DNA from 4 places in the Arthrobacter sp. 2RAF22 genome. Region 1 is predicted to be linked to each of the others. Evidence: riboswitches for the same ligand, from Rfam matches in the RefSeq annotation. Region 1 holds a riboswitch; each other region holds the start of a gene.
What was found. Region 1 has a riboswitch for thiamine pyrophosphate ahead of AB4068_RS06535 (ECF transporter S component). Riboswitches for the same ligand answer to the same signal wherever they lie in the genome.
Positions count from the first base shown of each region.

Region 2: linked by a shared signal. The riboswitch ahead of thiO (glycine oxidase ThiO) and the one ahead of AB4068_RS06535 (ECF transporter S component) in region 1 are both predicted to bind thiamine pyrophosphate.
Region 3: linked by a shared signal. The riboswitch ahead of thiC (phosphomethylpyrimidine synthase ThiC) and the one ahead of AB4068_RS06535 (ECF transporter S component) in region 1 are both predicted to bind thiamine pyrophosphate.
Region 4: linked by a shared signal. The riboswitch ahead of AB4068_RS14065 (bifunctional hydroxymethylpyrimidine kinase/phosphomethylpyrimidine kinase) and the one ahead of AB4068_RS06535 (ECF transporter S component) in region 1 are both predicted to bind thiamine pyrophosphate.

Region 1 is NZ_JBFRGL010000005.1:73,852-79,664, reverse strand. It holds gene AB4068_RS06555 (monovalent cation/H+ antiporter complex subunit F) at 1-197, shown strand, start outside; gene mnhG (monovalent cation/H(+) antiporter subunit G) at 187-654, shown strand; gene AB4068_RS06545 (DUF4235 domain-containing protein) at 651-911, opposite strand; gene AB4068_RS06540 (NUDIX hydrolase) at 963-1,691, opposite strand; TPP riboswitch at 1,908-2,044, shown strand; gene AB4068_RS06535 (ECF transporter S component) at 2,119-2,748, shown strand; gene AB4068_RS06530 (ABC transporter ATP-binding protein) at 2,748-4,379, shown strand; gene AB4068_RS06525 (energy-coupling factor transporter transmembrane component T family protein) at 4,376-5,182, shown strand; gene AB4068_RS06520 (UDP-N-acetylglucosamine 1-carboxyvinyltransferase) at 5,392-5,813, shown strand, end outside.
Region 2 is NZ_JBFRGL010000001.1:345,725-351,537, forward strand. It holds gene AB4068_RS01495 (hypothetical protein) at 1-167, shown strand, start outside; gene AB4068_RS01500 (4a-hydroxytetrahydrobiopterin dehydratase) at 199-531, opposite strand; gene AB4068_RS01505 (thiazole synthase) at 594-1,400, opposite strand; gene thiS (sulfur carrier protein ThiS) at 1,404-1,640, opposite strand; gene thiO (glycine oxidase ThiO) at 1,637-2,941, opposite strand; TPP riboswitch at 2,933-3,052, opposite strand; gene thiE (thiamine phosphate synthase) at 3,079-3,768, shown strand; gene AB4068_RS01525 (RNB domain-containing ribonuclease) at 3,806-5,326, shown strand; gene AB4068_RS01530 (DEAD/DEAH box helicase) at 5,615-5,813, shown strand, end outside.
Region 3 is NZ_JBFRGL010000020.1:16,154-21,966, forward strand. It holds gene rpsP (30S ribosomal protein S16) at 1-289, opposite strand, end outside; gene AB4068_RS14390 (hypothetical protein) at 485-928, opposite strand; gene AB4068_RS14395 (VOC family protein) at 999-1,877, opposite strand; gene AB4068_RS14400 (amidohydrolase family protein) at 1,956-3,050, opposite strand; TPP riboswitch at 3,128-3,235, shown strand; gene thiC (phosphomethylpyrimidine synthase ThiC) at 3,231-5,060, shown strand; gene AB4068_RS14410 (alpha/beta hydrolase) at 5,061-5,810, opposite strand.
Region 4 is NZ_JBFRGL010000019.1:10,743-16,555, reverse strand. It holds gene AB4068_RS14075 (vitamin K epoxide reductase family protein) at 1-6, opposite strand, end outside; gene AB4068_RS14070 (Rne/Rng family ribonuclease) at 476-3,619, shown strand; TPP riboswitch at 3,764-3,860, shown strand; gene AB4068_RS14065 (bifunctional hydroxymethylpyrimidine kinase/phosphomethylpyrimidine kinase) at 3,852-5,372, shown strand; gene rplU (50S ribosomal protein L21) at 5,793-5,813, shown strand, end outside.

The DNA of each region.
Region 1 (5,813 bases):
CGTCCCTGCTGGACCGGGTGCTCGCCTCGGACGTGCTGCTCGCCATACTGGGTGCTGCATTGGCCATCGACATGGCCGTCAACAGGCACCCCAACAACCTCGTGCTGCTCGTCGCGCTGACGCTGATCGGTTTCATCGGATCGGTGACGGTGGCGCGCTTCGTGGCCGACCGGAGAGGACAGGTCAATGACTCCTGACGCCACCGGAGCGGACGCCGTCATCGATGCCGTCACCGCGGTGCTGCTGATTGTCGGTGCGGTGATGTCATTGGGCGCGGCGATCGGCCTGCTGCGCTTCCCGGACCTGATGAGCCGCATGCACGCAGCTACCAAGCCGCAAGTGCTCGGGCTGTTCCTCGTCTTGGCAGCCATCGGGCTGCAGATGCGCGAATGGTGGGTGTGGCCGATCCTGGCCGTCGCTTGGATCTTCCAACTGCTGACGGTGCCGGTGTCCGCACACATGGTGGGCCGCGCAGGCTACCGGACCAAGCACCTGCACCCCGAGTTGCTGAGCATCGACGAACTCGAGGCCGTGGTGCTGCGGGCCGCCGGTCAACGGGCAGCGGAGAAAGCCCAAGCCGACCCGACAACTCCCCACACCGGGAACGGCGGGAGCCCAGGCCCTCAAGGCGCCAACGGCGGGCCGTCAGCCTAGACGATGTCCTGTGTCTTCGAGAAACGCGAGATGGCGCGCTGGGTACTGCGGCTTGCGAAAACCTGGATGACGGCGCTGACAGTCGCCGAAATCAGGGCGAAGGTCAGTGCAGAGCGCAGGCTTGCCTCCATATCATCGTGACCCTTGGGAGGTTTCTTGCCGGTGGACTTTTCCCACAGCGCATTGACGAGCTTGGTGCCGACAAAGCCAGCGCCGATGCTCACGCCGGTGCCGAGCAGTTTGATGAGGAGGTTCATTCCGGGACTCCTTGCGGGTGGAAACAGGACCGTCCCCAGCCTAACCCCACTTCAGGGCAGTTCCGGAGCAACGGATGGAGCTTGGCGCCTCTGCCGGAAGAACTCCTCCAAGGCCCCGGGCTTTGGACGGACAGGCACGATGTCACGGTCCTCGGCCAGTATCGCTTCCACTGTGCCGAGGGCGACGAGCTCATCCAGCAGCGCAAGCGTGGGCGGCATGAGCTTGAGTGTTCCGGCGACTTCGGCGTCCAGGATTCCGCGGACGGGTGTCCACAAGGACGACGACGCTTCCGTGGTCTGGTGCCTTGGCTCGGCACCGGAAACCGGGCAGGCAAGGTAGAAGTACGTGTCGAAGCGCTTGGGCTGGTCCTGCGGAGTGACCCAGTTGGCCCACGGGCGGAGGGTGGTGGCGTCAAGCTTCAGCCCGGCCTCTTCGAACACCTCACGCTGCGCGGCCGCCAGCACCCGGCCGGCGTTGAACCTGGCGGAGGCAGGTTCGACGGCGATGCTGCTCCGGTGCCATGCGGCGGCGTGCTGCTCGACGACGTCGTCCGCGAAGTCCCAGCCGGAGCTGTCCATCTGGTCCACCCGGCCCCCGGGGAAGACCACCATGCCCGCGGCGAAATCCATCGTGGAAACCCGGTGCTGGACGAACACCTCCAAAGCCTGCGCCGCACCTTGAGAGCCCCCGGGAACCGCGGCATCCCGGACCAGGATCACGCTTGCGGCGAGCCTCGGTTCCGCCACCGTGGTGCTGTTCGCTTCGCCATTGCCTGCCAAGACCGCTCCTTTGCCCGCTCTGCCGCGTCACATTCTGCTGGATCATTGTCCCAGTTTCTGCGGCCGCCCGCGCCATTCCGGGCCGGCCTGCGCTCACCCGGCGAGTGATCCAGCAGAATCCGTCGTCTCCGCGTGTTTGTGACCGTTCCGCGGACGCCAACACAGCGCCCGCAACCCCGCCAAGGTGTAAACTGAACCACGCCCAAAAGGGTGGATTGATAACGACAGGGGAGCGCCGCCGTCGGGCACGCAGCAATGCGGCACGGAGGACGGGCGCTGAGAGTGCGGACAGCCGCAGACCCTCGAACCTGATCCGGCTAGTACCGGCGCAAGGGAGTCGAGTTCTCATAGTGTCCGGACCGGCGCGGCGGAAGCCGCTCGCAGGCAACCGGGAACACTTTCCCCTCCTGTTCCTCAGGAGGACAAAATGACTGGTATTTCTGCAAGGCCGGGCCTCACCAAGCCTGGTTACAACTGGCGCGTCGTGGACATCGTCGTGGCGGCACTCATCTCGATCGCCGGTGGCGTGATCTTCTGGGCATGGGACCAGATGGCTTTGGTTGCAACACCTATGTCCGCCGGCTACCCGCCCCTGAGCGGCCTGATCGCCGGCGGCTGGATGATTCCGGCAGTCTTGGGCATGCTCATCGTCCGCAAACCCGGTGCGGCAATTTTCTGCGAAACAGTGGCCGCCACGAGCGAGCTCATCATGGGTTCCCAGTACGGCACCACGGTGCTGATCTCGGGCCTGCTCCAGGGCCTCGGTGCGGAACTCATTTTCCTGGCCTTCATGTACAAGAAGTTCAACCTGCCGGTGTCCCTGCTGGCCGGTGCCGGTGCGGGCCTGTTCTGCGGCCTGAACGACTCCTTCCTGCCGTGGGGCTGGAACATCGCCTACGAACCGGTCGACAAGCTCGCGTACATCGTGTTCTGCACGATCTCCGGCGCCGTCATTGCCGGTGCCCTGTCCTGGATCGCTACCCGCGGCCTGGCCAGGACCGGTGTCCTGAGCGCGTTCGCGTCACGCAAGGCCGCCTCGGAGCCCGTCTTTTCCTGATGCCCAGTCCTGATTCCGGCACCTCTGCCGTGGTGCGACCCGCCGCCATTTCCGCGCAGGGCTGGGGCTGGCGGCACGCCGGCCGCACCACGCAGGCCATCCACGCCCTGGACCTGGACATCCGTCCGGGCGAGCGCGTCCTGCTGCTTGGCCCCTCGGGCGCAGGCAAGTCGACGTTCCTCCATGCCCTGGCGGGCGTGCTGGGCGAGGAAGGCGACGACGCCGACGAGACCGGCTCGTTGCTGGTGGACGGCGTTTCCCCGAAGGCCCAGCGGGGCCGTGCCGGACTCATGCAACAGGACCCCGAAACCCAGGTGGTGCTTTCCCGCCTGGGCGACGACGTCGCGTTCGGCGCCGAAAACCTTTGCGTGCCGCGGGACGAGATTTGGAAGCGGGTCCATGAAGCGCTCGACGACGTCGGGCTGCTGCGGAGTGCCGGTGGCAGTGCCAGCGGCAACTTTTCGCTCGACCACCCGACGTCGGCCCTCTCGGGCGGGCAGAAACAGCGCCTTGCGCTCGCCGGCATACTGGCAATGCGGCCCGGCTTGATCCTCCTGGACGAGCCGACCGCCAACCTTGACCCGGCCGGCGTCTTGGAAGTGCGCGATGCCGTGGGCCGCTGCCTGGACAAGACCGGCGCCACCTTGGTGGTGGTGGAACACCGGGTATCGGTCTGGAAAGACCTCGTGGACCGGATTGTGGTGCTTCAGCCGGGCAGTTCCTCCTCCGCGGGAGGTTCGACGCCGGCGGTGCTTCTGGACGGCGACCCGGACACGGTTCTGGCGCAAGCAAGGGACATGCTCACTGCTGCGGGCGTCTGGGTGCCTGGTTACGTGCCGGCCACCCGGCCACGTTCGGGAACAGGCACCGGACCGGCGGCCGACTCCGGGGCGGGGAGCTCCCGGAATGGGGGCGAGTTGCTGCTCGCCACCCAGGAGCTTGCGGTGTCCCGCGAACGGACACGGCGCCGGGGGTTCAAAACGATCGCCCCGCGTCCTGTGCAGTCCGGACTCGACGCCGAAGTGTTTGCCGGGCGGGCACTGACCATCACCGGTCCCAATGGCGCCGGAAAATCGACCTTCGCTTTGACCCTCGCGGGGCTGTTGGCGCCGATATCCGGGGCGGTGACTGCCGCCGTCGGGCTCAGCGACGGCGCGGGCCCCGACCCGTTCAAGTGGAAGGCCCAGCAGCTGATCTCCCGCATCGGGACTGTGTTCCAAGAGCCCGAGCACCAGTTCGTCACCGGCCGCGTCCTCGATGAGCTCATGTTCGGCCCCAAGCATCTTGGCCATGGCGAGGAACGGGTGGACGAGTTGCTGGAACGGCTGCGCTTGGGGCATCTCGTGGACGCCAATCCGTACACGCTCTCCGGGGGCGAAAAACGGCGGCTATCCGTGGCGACGGTGCTCGCCGCGCACCCCCGCGTCCTGGTGCTGGACGAACCCACTTTCGGCCAGGACGCGAACACGTGGGCTGAGCTTGCGTCGTTCCTGTCCGAGCTGCTCGACGCCGGCACCTCCGTGGTTTCCGTGACCCACGACCAGGAATTCAGCTCCGTCCTGGGCGGCGCCGAGATGCGGCTCGAGCCTGCATTCCAAGGCGGCACCCGGCAGGAAGCAGGTGCGGCATGAGGGACGCCCTAACCCTGCGCGGCAACAACGCCCTCCTGACACGCGCCAATCCGCTGGCCAAGTTCGTGTCGGTCTTCCTGATCACCCTGGTGTTGGCGTTGTCCATCGACTTGGTGTCAGCCTCGACCGCGCTCCTCGGCGAATTGGCGTTGTTCCCCCTCGCGGGGCTCACCGTGCGCTTGCTCTGGCAGCGCGGCTGGCCCTTGATTATCGCGGCCGCGCTCGGAGGTTGGAGCACCGCGATCCTGTCGGCCGACAGCGGAAGGATACTGCTCGACGTCGGGATCTGGTCCATTAGCGAAGGCTCGCTTCAGCTTGGACTCGGCTTCATGCTGCGGGGTCTTGCCATAGCGCTGCCTGCCATTCTCCTGATGAGTTGCACCGATCCCACCGATCTCGCCGATGCCCTGGCGCAAAAGGCGAAACTGCCGCACCGTTTTGTCTTGGGTACCCTGGCGGCCCTGCGGCTCGTGGGACTCATGGCGGAGGAGTGGCAGACCATCGGCATGGCACGGCGCGCGCGGGGTGTCGGCTCGCACGGAAGTCCGCCACAACGGTTCAAGGCCATGCTTGGCCAAAGCTTCGGCTTGTTGGTCCAGGCGATCCGACGGGCGTCCCGCTTGGCGGTGACCATGGAGGCGCGCGGCTTCGGCGGCGGACGGCGGACCTGGGCGCGCGAATCCACCTACAGCCGCCTGGACGTCTGGGTTCTGGGCGGCGGGCTGGTCATCGCTGCCGCGGCCGTGCTCGCGGCCCAATGGGCAGGGACCTGGCACTTCGTCTGGCTGAAGCAGCCCAACTAGCTCGCAGTTGTTGTCGTTTTGACGCTTCAAAACGACAACAACTGCGAGCTACTTGGGTATTTGCGGGCGGACCGCCATCCGGCAGCCCCGGGCACGCGACGGCGGCCGTTGCGACTTACTTATCGCACGAGACGACTATTCTCGGGCTGAATCGGCGTGTTGCGTCGCAGAATCTCCAATTCTTAGACCATCTGTGATATTTATTGATCATGACGCAACCGACTGCCGAACATGTAGGTCTCCTCCTTCGCGACGCCCGCGGCGAAAAGGGCTGGACACAGGGACAGCTCGCCTCGGAACTGGGCACCAGCCAAAGCGCCATTGCCCGCATGGAACAAGGCAAGCAGAACCTTAGCCTCCGCATGATCGAGCGCCTCGAGTCGATCTTCGGGCGAACCATCGTCAAGGTCGGCAAAAGGCAGATGACCCACCTGCGCGTGGAGGGCGGACGTACGCTCTCCGGCTCGGTGGACGTCAACAGCAGTAAGAATGCCGGCGTCGCACTGCTTTGCGCGAGCCTCATCAACCGCGGCACCACCACCTTGCGACGGCTCGCCCGGATCGAAGAAGTCAACCGGATTGTCGAGGTATTGACCTCCATCGGCGTCGAATGCACCTGGCTGAACGGCAA
Region 2 (5,813 bases), on a different contig from region 1:
TGATCTTCATCCAACTTGGCTTTGGCTACCAGCCTGGCGTGACGTGGATCCCGTGGGTCCTGCCCATCATTCTGGGGACCGTGGCGGCCGCCGTGGCGTCCTACTTCCTGGGCCGCCATCGGAAGCGGCACGACACCGCCCAGCTGACCGCGGCGCTGAGGCTCTAACCAGCGCTGCGGCTCTATCTGCAGATCCGGCTCATGGCGTGGCTTCCGGTTTGGCAACTGCCCCGGCTTCCGCGGCCGCTTCGCTGACGCTCTTAGCCGCCCGGACGTCGCGCTGCGTTACCTCGCTCCCGGCATCGTGGGACGTGTAGAGGATGAACACCCGGTTGTAGCGCCAGTCCAGGTCCGGGTGGTGGTTCTGCTGTTCGGCAATGCGCCCGACGGCGGCAATCAACTCGAGTGCGGCAGCCGACGTCGGGCACTTGTAGGCGGTGACGAGGGCGCCCTGGCGATACCGCCAGTCCGGCAGCTCCGCCAGGGCGTCGTCAATAGTGGACCTGGAAAGAATGTCGTCCTTGCCGGCCATTCGGGGCTCCTTCACAGACGCGGAATCTTCGCAGGAATCCCCGGAGCGGCCAGCGTCGGCCGCTAGAGGAACTCGGCCCGGCCTTCCATGGCCGAGGAGGCCAGGGCGTGTTCCCTGCGCGGGATGCGGCCCGCCTGCTTCGCCAGCCTACCGGCGATGACCGCGTGTTTGAAGGCCTCGCCCATCTGCACCGGATTCTGCGCGCGGGTCACCGCGGTGGCCAGCAGCACGGCGTCGCAGCCGAGCTCCATGGCCAGTGCGGCGTCGGACGCGGTGCCGATGCCGGCGTCGAGCACTACCGGCACCGAAGCGCGGGACACAATCAGCTCGATGTTGTGGGGATTCAGGATGCCCAGGCCGGTGCCGATAGGCGCGCCCAACGGCATCACCGCAGTTGCCCCGAGGTTCTCCAGGCGAAGCGCAAGTACGGGGTCGTCGTTGGTGTAGGCGAAGACCTTGAAGCCGCGGTCCACCAGCTTCTCCGTCGCATCCACCAACTCCACGGCGTCAGGCAGCAGCGTCTGTTCGTCGGCGATGACCTCGAGCTTCACCCAATCCGTTTCCAATGCCTCCCGGGCTAGCTCGGCTGTCATGACGGCATCCTTGGCGGTAAAACAGCCGGCGGTGTTGGGCAGGACACGGATGCCGTGGTCTACGAGCAATTGGAACAGCGAACCGGTTTCCGTCGGTGAGTACCGCCGCATGGCGACGGTAGTGAGTTCGGTGCCGGAAGCCAGCAAGGCTGCCCCGAGGCCGTCTAGGCTCGGAGCTCCGCCGGTTCCCATGATAAGGCGCGAGCCGAACTCAACACCGTCGATCACCAGGGCATCGGTTCGGGTGCCTGCTTCGTGAGTGCTTGCTGTGGTCATGGTTCAGCCTCCCTGTACTGCGGTAACGATTTCGAGTTCGTCGCCGTCTGCGAGCGCGGTGGCAGCCCACTGGCTGCGCGGCACCACTTCGGAATTGCGTGCGACGGCGACGCCGATCTTGCGTCCGTCGGCCGCTTGGCCGCTGGAATCCACAACGCGTCCGGTGATGTGGCTGACGAGGGTGGTGACGGAAGCGTCGTCGCTCAGCGTGTGGTCTGCGCCGTTCAATTTGATGTTCATGCGTGGTCCTTCAGAAGGGGATTTAAGGTATCGGCCGATGGGCCGTCTGCGGAAGCCCTTGCTGTTGAGAGCGGGCGGGAGAAGCGGTCCGGGCGGAATTTGTTCCACCGGGGATCGGCGGTGCCATCCATGAGTCCAACGCAGATTTTTGCCGCTGCCGGAGTGAGGAGCACGCCATGGCGGAAGAAGCCGCTGGCCACGATGAGGCCGGGCACGGTTCCTTCCCGACCTTCGACGCGGCCCAGCAGCGGTGCGTTGTCCGGGGTGCCCGGACGGGCCCGGGCAGTTGCTTCAAGGAGTTCCAGCTCGGCAACGGCCGGAACCAATACCTGGGCGTCGCGGAGCAATTGGTAGACGCCGCCGGCTGACACCGGGTTGGCCGATCCCCCGGACGACGACAATCCGTCCTCACGTTGCGTCGCGCCGATCACCACGGTCCCGTCATCGCGGGGAACGATGTAGACGGGCACTCCGCGCACCATTCCCCGGACCGTGGCGGTGACCAGCGGTTGCAGGTGGTCCGGGACGCGCAGCCGCAGTATGTCGCCGTAGACGGGACGCAACGGGAGCGACAATCCATCCGGCAGTCCTTTCACGCGGGCGGCATCGAGTCCGTTGGCTACCACCGTTTCCGTGGCAAGCACTTCGATGCCTGAGCCGAGCACGGCCCCGACGGCGCGCCCGTCCTCCCACAGGAGGCCCGCCGCAGTGTCCCGGACCGCGAAACCGCCTTCGGCCCCCGGAATCCAGCTCGAATCGCCGGGCTGGTGCTCCGCCAGCGCGCCTAGAATCGCGGCCGAAAGCCGGCGAGGATCCACTTGGTGGTCGCCCGGGATGTCGAAGGCACAGGAAATCTGCGGGCTCAAGAGCGGCTCACGCTCCCGTGCTTCGCGCAACGGCACGGATTCCACCACCAGGCCATGGGCCAGCTGGACGTCCCGAAGATCGGCGAGCGCCCGGCGGTCCGCTGCGTCCGCACCGACGGCGAGGGTCGGCGTCGTCCGGTAACCCGTGCTGCGTCGGGTTCGTGAGCCGGTCACATTGTGTTCGAAGTCCGGCCACAACGCCGACGATTCGAGCATGAGCTCCAGGAGGTCCTCTTCCTGGTAGTGCAGTTCACTGACGGGTGCCAACATCCCCGCCGCCGCGAAAGTAGCGCCGCTGGCCGGCGCGGGATCGATCAGGGCAACCGAGCGGCCCGACCTTCGGGCTTCCCACGCAATGCCCAGGCCAATGACGCCGCCCCCGATCACCGCCACGTCTGTGTGCAGGGGCCCGTGCTGGGTGTTTACTTCGTCCATGGAGTCCTTCCCTACGCCGGTACTAGCCGGATCAGGTCAAGCGGTCGGCGCTGAAGCCCTCTCAGCCGCGCGGCGATTGTGACTGCCGCCGCGGCTCCCGCGGTACCAGCCCAGTTTAGAGGAACTACTCTGTTTCCATGACCCAGCACGATGTCCACACCACCGCCCGCCTCTACCTCTGCACCGACGCCCGCAAGCAACAGGGTGATTTTGAGCAGTTTGTCGATGCCGCATTCGAGGGCGGCGTGGACATCATCCAGCTGCGCGACAAGACCATCGAAGCGGCAGAGGAACTGGAACTCCTGGAGATCCTGCAATCCGTGGCGCACCGTCACGGGCGCCTCTGGGCAGTCAACGACCGCGCCGACGTCGCTTCCCTGTCGGGCGCGCCGGTATTCCACATCGGCCAAAAGGACATTCCGCTGCGCTCGGCCCGGAAGCTGCTCCACGACCCCACCATCATCGGCCTCTCCACGCACACGCCGGAGCAGATTGACGCAGCCATCGCCGCGTCGCCTGGCCGCAGCGGCTTGGACTACTTCTGCGTCGGGCCTGTGTGGGCCACGCCCACCAAGCCTGGACGCTCCGCCGTCGGGCTCGATCTGGTGAAGTACGCTGCCAATGCGGTGAAGCAGGCAGACGAAGAGACGGTCGGCGGCGTAGTGCTTCCTTGGTTTGCGATCGGCGGCATCGATCTCAGCAACGTGGAAGACGTAGTGAGGGCCGGCGCCAGCCGCATTGTTGTGGTCCGCGCCATCACCGAGGCCGAGGATCCGACGGCGGCAGCCCAGGCACTCCTGGCCGCACTGGACGCAGCGGCGGCCTAGCGAGACGCCGGGAGATTTTGGAGTTACCCTGACTTTCGTGTCACATCAGCGCATAGCCCCGAACGTCTCTGAAACGTCGAACCAGCTCGCGGAAGCACTGGCGGCGCTTCGGACCGAACTCGAGCTGCCCGCTGGTTATCCCGCTGAAGCACTGCGCGACGCGGAGGCCGCGGTTTCAGGACACAGGTTGCCGGCACAGGACCTCACGGGCGTTCCGTTCATCACGATCGACCCGGCCTCTTCCACGGATCTCGACCAGGCCCTCTTCATTGAGCGGTCCGGGAATGGTTACAGGGTTCTCTACGCCATCTCCGATGTGCCCTCCTTTGTGCCACCGGGAGGAGCGCTCGACGCCGAGACCCGCCACCGGGGACAGACGTACTATGCGCCGGACGGCCGCATACCGCTGCACCCCGAGATCATCAGCGAGCACGCCGGAAGCCTGCTGGCGGGCCAGGACTGCGGAGCGTTCGTGTGGGACTTCGAACTCGATGCCGAAGCAGAGTTCCGCACCGTCTCAGTTCGCCGGGCAAGCGTACGCAGCCGCGCCAAGCTCAACTACAAGGGCGTCCAGTCCGCGATCGATTCCGGGACAGCTGATCCCGTCCTGCAGTTGCTCAAGGAGGTCGGGCTCAAACGGGTGGAACTCGAACGCCGCCGCGGCGGAGCGAGCCTGAACATGCCTGAACAAGAAATCGTCCAACTGCCCGACGGCGGGGGGTACAGGATCGTCGCAGCTCCCTCGCTGCCCGTCGAGGACTGGAACGCCCAGGTTTCGCTCATGACCGGGATGGCGGCGGCCCAGCTGATGCTCGACGGCAAGGTTGGAATCCTGCGCACCATGCCCGCTCCCGATGAGCGCTCGCTGCTCCATTTCAAACGGCAGGCCGGGGCGCTCGGCAAGCCTTGGACCGAGGGGACCAGCTACGGCGAGTACCTACGGACCCTCGACGGCAAAGACCCCCGGCAATTGGCCATTCTCCATTCCGCGGGGCTGCTTTTCCGGGGCGCCGGCTACACGCCTTTCGACGGCGAAGTACCGGGCAGCGTCATGCAGTCAGCCATCGGCGCACCATATGCCCACACCACTGCGCCGTTGCGCCGGCTGGTCGATCGTTTTGTCCTGGTCATCTGCGAAGCACTGAGCAACGGAACGGAGATCCCTGCATGGGCCCGGGATGCTTTGCCGAGCCTGCCGGAGATCATGGCGTCATCCGACCAGCTTGCCGCCAAAATGGAGCGCCTCGCCTTGGACACGGTGGAGGCCGCACTCCTGGTGAACCACGTCGGACAGGAATTCGACGCCGTGGTGATTTCCGGATCGAAGCCTGCCAAGAACAACGGAAACGGGAACGGGAACAGCACCAACGGCCACAACGGGAATGGGAATGGGAATGGGAACGGCAACTCCCACGGCCCCTCCGGCATCGTCCAGATCGCCGAGCCGGCGGTCACCGCTCGTTGCGATGGCGAAATGGAGTCCGGTACGAAGGTCCGCGTGAAACTGCTTGACGCGGACATTGCCACCCGCCAAATCACCTTCGAACTGCTCCAGTAGCGCAATCAGTTCACAGGACCGCGGCCGCGATCCGGGGTTTATTGCGCCCAGACGCTAGACTGTGTGAGTAGTAATGGATGCCCGGTCGTTGATTCAGTTAATTTTTTGACATCAACAAGCCCGCCCCTACGCGATCTTGAGATACACCAGCTGGTCCCCAGTGCCAGTATTTAGATAGCCCGCGATCGGCTTCCACTGGATTTGCTTGCGCCCGTCCGTGCTCCGGAACGGCCCTGCCACAACCGTTGAGCACGCAGCGCAGCCCAAATGAATAAGGAAAACTCCACTGTGAGTGAATTGCACACCCATGAAGTTCTGACAGACGGAACCGAAACGATCGAACCCGAGGAAACCATTTCCTCGGACGAAACACCCCACGAGATCGCAGAAAAGTCCTTCGCCGACTACAACGTCCGCGCCGACATCGTCGAGTCCCTCGCCGACGCCGGAATCACCCATCCCTTCCCCATCCAGGCCATGACCCTCC
Region 3 (5,813 bases), on a different contig from region 1:
CCTTGGTCTTCAGCGTGCCTTCCTGGCCCGGGAGGCCCTTGAACTTCTGCCAGTCACCGGTGATCTTGAGGATCGCGGCAACCTGCTCGGTCGGCTGGGCGCCGACGGACAGCCAGTACTGTGCACGCTCGGAGACAACCTCGATGTACGAGGGCTCTTCGGTGGGGTGGTACTTGCCGATTTCTTCAATCGCACGGCCATCGCGCTTGGCGCGGGAGTCCATGACGACGATGCGGTAGTACGGTGCGCGCATCTTACCGAAGCGCTTAAGGCGAATCTTTACGGCCACTTTTGTGGTCACTCCTGTTTCTGAAACGGGGTTGAGCCCGTCGTTCTGCACCCGTGGGGCGGGCCATACTTGAGGGTTCCAAGGACAAGATGCACACACGGAGAGAGGGGCCGCGCGGATCGAGTACCTGTCCATTGTGCCAGATGGCGGACAGTATTTCGAACGTGCGGTCCGTGCGGCGGGTTTTCTGCGGGGTTACTGCTCAGCGGACCAGACGTAGAGACCGCCCCGTTCGGCCTTTTCGACGTCGCTCGCGAGGGCCGCCAACTGCTGGACGTACAGGCGGGCCTGTTGGGCATCAAAGGGCATGTCCTCTTGGGCCGCCCAGCGTTCGGCGACGTCGTCGAGGACGTTTCCTTCGCCTTCGGTCTCGTAGCTGAGGAGCTCAGACAGGGCACGCACCATCGCTTCGGGGACGCCCAGCAAGGCGTCGCTGGTGACGTCCACCAAAGCAAGCTCATAGTCGGCCCCGCCTGCGTGCACGGCCGTGCCCGCGAGGTCTCCGAGCTGTTCTACTTCGAAATCGCTGATTCCCGGGATCCGCACCGCGGCGCCGGATACGTCACTGCCCTTCTCCAGGGCGGCGGCCCTCTTGAGTGCTTCATCGTGGGTGGCAACAAAGATTTCAGCAAAGCCCATGGAAAGTACTCTCATTCAGTCGTGCCAACGGAGCTGCGGCGCAGCGGCCGAGATGCGCCACGCCGTCGGATCAAGCGTAGCGGACCGCGACCCGCAGCCGGTTGCGCCACGGGTCCTCGAAGCGGAGCTCCTGGCCCGTGTGGTGCGAGGCGATGCCCGCTACCTTGAGGCGATCGGCGAGCGCGCCGACGTCGTTTCCTGACGGCACTTCGATGACCACCTCGCCGAGGCCGAGGGTGTCCTTGCGCGGGCCTGCACCGCGGCTGTTCCACACGTTCATGGCCATGTGGTGGTGGTAGCCGCCCGCGGAGACAAACAGGGCCTGCCCGTGCCAGCCGGCGGTCTGCTCGAAGCCGAGGGTGTCGACGTAGAAATCATGGGCGGTCTTCACGTCGCCCACCTGGAGGTGGACGTGCCCGACGCCGGCGCCCGCCCCATGCTGGCCCGTCACGGCCGCTTCACTCAGGTGCTGCTGGAGGTAGCGCTGCGGCGGGAGCGGCAAGCTGTCCATCACGACCGAGCTGCCGTTCCACTCCCAGCCTTCACGGGGCTTGTCGTAGTAGAGTTCGATGCCGTTGCCCTCCGGGTCGGTGAAGTAGAAGGCTTCGCTGACCAAGTGGTCGGCACTGCCGACGAAGGCGTGGGGTTCGTACTGCGCGGCGGAGGCAACAGTTGCGGCGAGCGAGGGCTGGTCCTCGAAAAGCAGCGCCGTGTGGAAGAGTCCGGCCTCTCCGCGGTCCGGGATCTGGAGACCAGCGGCCGGCGCGAGGTGCACCAACGGCTTGCCTAGCCGGCCGAAGTAGAGCCCGCCGTCCTGTTCGGCGACAACGTCCAGCCCCAGCGCCCGCTGGTAGTAGTCGCCCATGAGCTTCATGTCCCCCACTTTGAGCATGACAGTGCCCATGGTGAGTTCGGCAGGAAGGAGATCCTGGCTGGATGTGATGGTCATGTGAAACTCCCGGCTTTTTGTGGCGCCGCCCTTCGGCAACCTCTATGTATCTAAATTACTTGAAGCTTCAATTTATTCCTAATGCCCGGCGCTTCCTGAAATGTGTCCCCTCAGAACGGTGCATCCGGGCTGCAGCACGATCTCTAGGGACGCTCGGGGATCCTTTGCGTAGAGCACGACGTCTGCGCTGGCGCCTTCGCTGATGCCGTCGGCACCCAACCACTCACGGGCGGACCAGCAGGCAGCATCGAGGGCGGCGGCCGCCGGAAGACCCGCCCGCTGGAGTTCCAGGATCTCCTCGCCGATCCGGCCGTGTTTGATGACGCTTCCGGCGTCGGTTCCGGCGTACACCCGCACTCCGGCGTCGAACGCCTCAAGGACCCGCTCATGCCTGCCCTCCCACAACGCGATCATGTGGGCGGCGTAGCGCGGAAATTTGGTTTCAGCCTGCTTCGCGATGTCCGGAAACGTCGCAATGTTGATGAGCGTGGGGACAATCGGCACATCCTGGTCCAGCAGCCGGGGAATGTGGTGGGGCAACAATCCGGTGGCGTGCTCGATGCAGTCGATCCCGGCGTCGAGCATGTCATCGATTGTCCCTTCGGCGAAGCAATGGGCGGTCACCCGCGCCCCCTCGTCGTGTGCGGCCGCGACGGCGTCCTTGACGACGGCGGCCGGAAAGGACGGGCCGAGATCCCCGGCGGAGCGGTCGATCCAGTCCCCCACGATCTTGACCCAGCCGTCTCCGGACCGCGCTTGCTTGCGGACTGCCTCCATCAGATCCTCCGGCTCCACCTCTTCGGCCAGCCCGGGGATGTACCGCCGTTGCCTCGCGATGTGCCTGCCCGCGCGGATGATCCTCGGCATGTCCGCCCGGCGTTGCAGCCAGCGCGTGTCGCTTGGGGATCCGGCATCGCGGATCAAGAGGGTCCCGGCATTCCGGTCCGCAGTCGCCTGCAGGCGGGCAGTCTCCTCGTCGACAGCTCCGCCCTTGCCCAAGCCAACGTGGCAATGCGCGTCGACCAGGCCGGGAAGCACCCAACCGTCCAGGACGACGTCGGGCTTCGCAAGGGGCCGGACGAAGGTCAGCCGTCCGTCGACCGACCAGAGGCCGCGCCGTTCCTCCTCCGGCCCGGTGAGGACGGCGCCGCTGAATTCGATGATTTCCGCCATGATTCCACCCTAGTTCCCGGGGGCTTCGCCGGCGCGGTCACATCTGTCACAAGCGCTGGCAGCTGTGGTAGCTTCGTCTACGACCACACGGGGGCCCTTGCAAGGGCTGAGATCGGGCTGATGCAGCCTGCGACCGTTGAACCTGTCCGGGTAATGCCGGCGAAGGAAGTGAGTAATCCTTTGAGCACCAAAGAAACACAGCTGAGCCCTACCCAAAAGGGATCGGACCACGATGTGACCCAATCCCTCAAGTCGCATTCCCTCGCGTTCCTGGAGGATGCCGACACGGGAATCCGGGTTCCAGTGACGGAAATCGCCCTCGAACCGTCCCCCAACGGCGAGGCCAACGCCCCGTTCCAGGTGTACCGGACCGCCGGACCCGGGAGTGATCCCGTGGTGGGCCTCGAACCGTTCCGCAGCGAGTGGATCGAAGTCCGCGGCGACACTGAGGCCTACAGCGGCCGCGAACGGAACCTGCTCGACGACGGCAAGTCGGCCGTGCGCCGCGGCGCCGCCTCCGCGGAGTGGAAGGGGGCACAGCCGGTGCCCCGCCGCGCCGTCGACGGCAAGACCGTGACACAGATGCATTACGCGAAACAGGGCATCGTCACGCCCGAAATGCAGTTCGTGGCACTTCGCGAAAACTGCGATGTGGAACTCGTCCGCAGCGAGGTCGCTGCCGGCCGGGCCATCATCCCCAACAACATCAACCACCCCGAATCCGAACCGATGATCATCGGCAAGGCGTTCCTGGTGAAGATCAACGCCAATATCGGCAACTCGGCCGTCACCAGCTCCATCGCCGAAGAAGTGGACAAGTTGCAGTGGGCAACGCAATGGGGCGCCGACACCGTCATGGACCTGTCCACGGGCGATGACATCCACACCACCCGCGAATGGATCATCCGTAACTCCCCCGTACCGATCGGCACCGTGCCCATCTACCAGGCCCTCGAGAAGGTCAACGGCGAAGCCAACAAGCTCACGTGGGAAATCTTCCGCGACACCGTCATTGAGCAGTGCGAGCAGGGCGTGGACTACATGACCATCCACGCCGGCGTGTTGCTGCGGTACGTGCCGCTCACCGCGAACCGCGTGACGGGCATCGTTTCCCGTGGCGGCTCCATCATGGCGGGCTGGTGCCTGGCCCACCACGAGGAAAACTTCCTCTACACCCACTTCGACGAGCTCTGCGAAATCTTCGCCAAGTACGATGTCGCGTTCTCGCTGGGTGATGGACTGCGCCCGGGCGCAACGGCGGACGCGAACGACGCCGCGCAGTTCGCCGAGCTGGACACCTTGGCCGAGCTCACGAAGCGCGCGTGGCAGTACGACGTGCAGGTCATGGTCGAAGGCCCCGGACACATCCCGTTCCACTTGGTGCGGGAGAACGTGGAGCGCCAGCAGGAGCTGTGTGACGGCGCGCCGTTCTACACGCTGGGCCCCCTTGTCACCGACGTCGCCCCGGGCTACGACCACATCACCTCCGCCATCGGCGCGACGGAGATCGCACGCTACGGAACCGCGATGCTTTGCTACGTCACCCCGAAGGAACATCTGGGCCTGCCCAACAAGGACGACGTCAAGACCGGCGTGATCACGTACAAAATCGCCGCCCACGCCGCTGACCTGGCCAAGGGGCACCCCGGCGCCCACGAACGCGACGATGCGCTGTCCAAGGCCCGCTTCGAGTTCCGCTGGCGTGACCAGTTCGCGCTGTCGTTGGATCCGGTCACGGCAGAATCGTTCCACGACGAGACACTCCCGGCAGAACCGGCCAAGACGGCGCACTTCTGCTCCATGTGCGGACCAAAATTCTGCTCCATGCGCATTAGCCAGGACATCCGCGACGAATACGGCTCGGCCGATTCCCAAGCGGCCATCGCGGAAATGTATAGCGGCATGCGCGAAAAGAGCGAGGAGTTCCTGGCATCAGGGGGCAAGGTCTACTTGCCCGAGCTTGAGGTTCCCGCAGGAAAACGTGAGGCGGCGTCAGGAAACCTGAACTGATCAGGAAGCCTGGACTGATCCGGCGCGGCTGACATCCGCGATGAAGGAGCGGATGATCCGGTCTCCTTCAACTGAGTCATGAGGCCGGTGTCCTCCAGCCGCAACGCGGTGGAGGGCGCCGGTTTCCTGCAAGTAGCCGGCGATCTCTTCGTAGAGGGGTTCCCAACCACCGGTCAGCACAAGCGTGGGAACTCCCGGCACAATGTGCAGGGGCGCTTCCCACGGCGGAGCCTGGAGCCGCAGGCGTCGCGCGGTTCGCCGGGCCTCCGGGGTGCTGAGGACAGCCGCCTCGGAAGAAAACGCCCTGCGGACGAATTCGCGTTGGTAATCGTCATCGCTGAGTTCGTGCCGGATCCGGAACAACGGCTCCATGAGTGCCCGGTACGCCGCGGTGGCGGGTAATTCAGCTGTCAAGGAAAGACAAGCCGGTTCCACCAGCACGAGGGAGCGGACCAGGTCCGGCCGCTCCACCGCGGCCAACATGGCGGAAATCGCGCCTTGCGAGTGCGCGACCACATGGCCCCCACGCGCGGGGCCGGGGGCCGATGCGGCCTCCCGAGCTCCGAGGCACTCGAGGATAATCTCCACATCGGCTGCAACATCGGATTCCAAAGGCTCGGTCTGCGCATCAAAGCCGTGGCGTTTCAGGAACAGTGCATCGTACGCCAGCGCCATGCCATGCTGTTTCGGCCACGCCGCAGCGCCGAATGTGCCTGCTCCATGGACGAACACGACGCGCTGCTTTTGCATCCC
Region 4 (5,813 bases), on a different contig from region 1:
CGGCATGGTTGGCTGTCCTTTTCTGGATGGCCCGGCGCAGGACCGGGGACTGCTCTTGGGAGGATTCTAGCCGCGGAGGCTGGAGGACGCGTCCAGCAAAGGCGGCGGCACGGAAGCTTTCAGGGCATGCTTCCTGCCGGGAGTGCGGGCGTGTGAGAGAATGAACATGGCCGGAAGCCGATCCACATGCGGAATCCGGTCCGGTATCTTGTTCCCAAGACCGCCAATCATTTGCAGGGCATGCCCAGGATCCAATGATCCCCGGCAGGGCCGCAGTGACCATGGACGGCACCTGGTTGTGGCATTAGAACAACGGGTTTGGAGCGAAGCCGGCTTTCCGTGGATGCCGCACCCCCATGCTGGTGCGAACCGGAAAGACTACTACTGACTTCTGTCAACGCCTGCGGGTTTTGACAATATTGCCCCTCTGGGCACCGGATGTGGCGGTTGCGCAAGGGCAGGAGTGTTGCCACATATGGATAACGAGCAAGTTGTAGCCGCCGCCGAAGATGCGGCGTCCACCGAGACCACCGAAGCACCCAAAAAGGTCACCCGCACCCGCCGCAAGGCTGCACCGAAGACGGTCGCCGCGGATGAAGCCCCCGACGCCGGAGCTGCCGCAACCGCCGCCGAGCCTGTCGCCGAAGCGAGCGACGCGGAAACGCCCAAGGCTCCCGTCCGGCGCACCAGGGCTCGAAAGAAGGTCGAAACCTCCGAGCCGCTGCCGGGTTTCGCTGAAGAAGCGTCCACGGAAGGTGGCGAGGCACCGGAGGCTGCTGCCGCCGTCGTACCTGAAATAGCACCAGAGGCCGAAGCCGCCCCCGAAAAGCCGGTCCGCCGGCGTCGTACGACGAGGGCAAAGAGCGCCGATCCCGTTACCGAAGAAGCCCCGGTTGAAACGCCGGCTGCCGACGTTGCCTCGCCCGGGGAAACCACTGTGGAGCCGCCGGCCGAGGAGCCCGCGCCCGAGGAAACCACCGGGGAGCCGGCCGTCGACGCCGAAGCCGCAAGTCCGATCGCGTCGCTGTTCCTGGAACCTGCCTCCGTCACGTCCATGATCTTCCAGGCACCTGACTTGAGCGCCGTTGTCCGTCCGGCCGTCGTCGACGAGGAACCGCGGGCCGAAGCTGAGGAAGGTTCCGAGGAGAACGAACTGGACGAAGCCGGCAGCCGCCGTCGGCGTCGCAGCCGTGGCCGTCGCGGACGCCGGGGCACCGAGCGTGATGACGCGGGAGAAGAAACCTCTGCGGAATCCGAGGACGAGGCAGAAGCCGGTACCGAGGAGGCCCTCGAAGAAGGCGTGACCTCCCGCCGTCGCCGGCGCCGTCGTCGCGGCGATCAGGACCTGGAACTGACGGGCGGCGGAGACGACGATCCCCCCAACACTGTGACCCGCGTCCGCGCTCCCCGCGCGCACGTTGAGTCCACCAGCGGCTCCGACCGAGTCACGAGCGTCAAGGGCTCCACCCGACTTGAAGCAAAGAAGCAGCGCCGCCGCGAATCCCGCGAGACCGGCCGCCGCCGCCAGGTCATCACCGAAGCCGAATTCCTGGCCCGCCGTGAGTCCGTCGACCGCCAGATGATCGTTCGCCAGCGCGACGACAGGATCCAGATCGGTGTCCTCGAAGACGGCGTGCTCGCGGAGCACTTCGTGTCCAAGACACAGCAGGATTCCCTCATCGGCAACGTCTACCTGGGCAAGGTCCAGAACGTGCTGCCGTCGATGGAAGCCGCGTTCGTAGACATCGGGCGCGGCCGCAACGCCGTACTGTACGCCGGTGAAGTCAACTGGGATGCCGTCACCCTGGAAGGCAAACCGCGCCGCATCGAGAACGCCCTGAAGTCAGGCGACTCCGTGCTGGTCCAGGTCACCAAGGACCCGGTGGGCCACAAGGGCGCACGCCTGACGAGCCAGATTTCACTTCCCGGCCGCTACCTTGTGTACGTACCGGGCGGGTCAATGACGGGAATTTCCCGCAAGCTGCCCGACGTCGAGCGCAACCGCCTGAAGAAAATCCTCAAGGACCGCCTCCCGGAGAACGCGGGCGTTATTGTCCGCACCGCCGCCGAGGGTGCTTCCGAGGAAGAGCTGACGCACGATATCAACCGCTTGCGGGCCCAGTGGGAAGGCATCGAAAGCCAGTCCACGTCCACCAAGATCCTGGCTCCGGAACTGCTGTACGGCGAACCGGACCTCACCATCAAGGTTGTCCGTGACGTCTTCAACGAGGACTTCTCCAAGCTCATCGTCTCCGGCGATGAAGCCTGGGACACGATCGAGGCCTACGTCACGTACGTGGCGCCGGACCTGGTGGGACGCCTCGAGAAGTGGACCTCGGACCAGGACATTTTCTCGGCATGGCGTGTGGACGAACAGATCCACAAGGCCTTGGAACGCAAGGTCTTCCTGCCCTCCGGTGGTTCGCTCGTGATCGACCGCACGGAGGCCATGACGGTTGTCGACGTCAACACCGGGAAGTTCACCGGCAGCGGCGGCAACCTCGAGGAGACCGTCACCAAGAACAACCTTGAGGCTGCCGAGGAAGTGGTCCGCCAGCTCCGCTTGCGCGACATCGGTGGAATCATCGTCATCGACTTCATCGACATGGTCCTGGAATCCAACCGCGATCTCGTGTTGCGCCGCCTGGTCGAGTGCCTCGGCCGGGACCGTACCAAGCACCAGGTCGCCGAGGTGACCTCGCTTGGATTGGTCCAGATGACCCGCAAGCGCATGGGCACCGGCCTGCTGGAGGTCTTCGGCGAGCAGTGCGAGACGTGCGCAGGGCGCGGAATCGTCACGCACGACGAGCCCGTGGAGCACCGTCGGGCCAACGTCGTGGCAGCTGAACACCACCACCCGCGCACGGAGTCACAGCCAGCCGTCCGCCCCGAGCAGCGCAAGCGTCGCCGCGGCCGCGGCACGGGGCCGGGGACCACTGAACTGCCCGTCACCCCTTCGGTGCCGGTCCACACTGTGGAATCCACCGACCCGAACCGGCAGGCAGCCACCCGCGCAGCCCTTGCCACCATCGCGGCTGCAGCCCACGCTGCCCACCTGCACGACGACGAGCTCCACCACGCGGCGGAATTGCTCGCCGACGGGCACGCAGCGGAAGTAACCCCGGTCCGGGCCCCAGCGGCCCCGGTCCAGGCTCCGGCCGCTGCTTCGAGTGGCGAGGAACGTTCGAAGCCTGTGCTGCGATTCGGCGGCGAGGAAGTTGCGTTGCCTTTCGTCCACCACGAAGAGGAGGCTGCAAGTGGCACACCTGCCATGAGCCTGGACCTATTGGCACAGGCATTCGCAGGCCTCGGAGAAGCTCCGGACACCGCCACGACGTCAACGTCAGCCAAGGAAACCCCCGCAGAGGCCCCCGCAGCCGTTGCAAGCGGTGAATCCCCGGACTCGGGTTCGCGTGGACGCCGAGGCCGACGCAACCGTAGCGCCAGCCGGGCCCAGGGTGCCGCCAACGCCACCAACGTGGAGCACCACGAGGTTGCCGCGGCTGCTTCCGGTGGGGCCGCGCACGAGGCCAAGGCGGCAGACGCCGCCCCGACGAAGCCGACGGCGGCAGCGGAACCGATCATCCTCGGCGTCGGTGTGCCGAAGTCCGAACTCTGAACGCAGTACCGTGCCTAAGCCCCGGCCGTTTCCGCTCCTGTGGAAACCGCCGGGGTTTCGGCGTTGTGGGCCAATCCGCCGACCCTGGCAGTCCGGTTGCAATGGGCGATTTCAGCGGGCGAGGCGTGATCAGGGTTAAGCTAGGGGACTGACACGGGGTGCCGCGCACCGAGCCGGCTGAGACCAGACCCGTTGAACCTGTCCGGTTAGCACCGGCGAAGGGATGTCTCGCATGACTGTTTCGGCGCAATCATCTGTCTACCCGCTCAAGGCCATCCAGCGCCCCATCCCCAGGGTCCTCAGCATCGCCGGCTCGGACCCCTCAGGTGGTGCTGGGATCCAGGCAGACCTGAAGAGCATTGCGGCCAATGGCGGCTACGGCATGGCCGTCATCACGGCGCTCACTGTACAAAACACACAGGGCGTCACTGGCGTCCATGTGCCTCCCGTGGAGTTCCTGCGCCAGCAATTGGACGCCATTAGCGACGACATCACGGTTGATGCCGTCAAGATCGGCATGCTCGGGGACGCGGCGGTCATCCACGAAGTCCGCCGCTGGCTCGGCGAGGCGCGCCCCGCCGTCGTCGTCCTGGATCCAGTGATGATCGCGACCAGTGGCGACAGGCTCCTCGCGGAGTCCGCTGAAACCGCACTGCGGGAACTGCTGCCCCTCGCAGACCTGGTGACCCCCAACCTTCCGGAATTGGCCATGCTGCTTGGCGAGCCTGTTGCCACTGATTGGGCATCGGCGTTGGAGCAAGGCAAGCGCCTGGCCGCTAGCTGCGGAAACACCGTCCTGGTGAAGGGGGGCCATCTGCAGGGAGCCGGCTGCCCCGATGCCCTGGTCAATACCGGGGGAGTCCTGAGCCAGGACGTGGTGGAATTCGCCGGCCAACGGGTGGAGACCCGCAATAGCCATGGGACGGGATGTTCCCTGTCGTCGGCGATGGCGACGGCCAAGGCGCGGCTCGGCGATTGGGAGTCTGCTTTGCGTGTCGTCAAGCCCTGGCTCCAGGAGGCGCTGACCCGGTCCGAGGTGCTGGAAGTAGGGAAGGGCAACGGGCCGATCCATCATTTCCACGCGCTCCAGCAGGCCCTTCAACCGGGGGACTTCGCCGTCCGGATGTGGGACGCCGCCCAAACGGAACTGGCAGCCATTTATGGCTTGGACTTCATCCAGCACTTGCAATCCGGTGGTCTCAGCGAAGCGCAGTTCAGCTACTACCTGTCCCAGGATGCCATCTATCTCAACGGCTATTCCAGGGTCCTGGCACGGGCAAGCGCCCTCGCTCCGAGTGAAACCGAACAGCTGTTCTGGGCCCGCGGCTCGCAGATGTGCCTTGAAGTCGAATCCGAGCTGCACCGGAATTGGCTCAGTGGACGCCAGGTGAGCGGAGAGCTGGGCCCGGTCACCAAGGCCTACGTGGACCACTTGCTGGCGGCATCGGCGTCGGGAAGCTATGCGGTGCTGGTTGCTGCCGTGTTGCCTTGCTACTGGTTGTACGCCGAGGTGGGACAGCGGCTCCACCATGGGTTTGTCGAGGCCGGAGTATCGGACGAGCACCCCTATGCGGATTGGCTGCGCACCTACGCGGACGAGGCGTTCGCGGAGGCCACCCGCAAGGCGATCGACATCACGGATGCCGCCGCGCAGGTTGCGTCGCCCGCGGAGTGCACAGCGATGATGGAGGCGTTTGCCCAATCCTGCCGCTATGAAACGGCGTTCTTCGATGCTCCAAGGTTGCACGGCTGAGCCGGTCTTCCGGGGAGGAGGCACCGGAACGCGGCTTGCCCCCGCAGGCGTTGCAGCGTGTCGGCGTGAGGATCCGAGCTTTTCGCGGCCGGCAGGGTAAGGTGGACGGGCACGGTACCGGATGGCGGCATAGCCAGTCTGTGGCAGCCATCACGTGGCAGCCTCCGGACCTGGCCTCATTTGCAGCCGAAGGCGAAACTAGCGTAATCTAGATCTTCGGTGCTTACGCCAACACTTGGGTTATGCCCCTAGAAACCGTTCATTTGGAACTGACCTTTCATTTAGAACTATTCGAGGGATGACTCATGGATTCCGTACCGGAGTCCACGGCGTTGAGGCACAGCGTGAACCAGGCCCGTTTTTGGATCGGGGTTCCGCACGCAAATTTAGTAATAAACGTCGAGAGAAGTGAGTGCCCAAGTGGTGTACGCGATTGTCCGC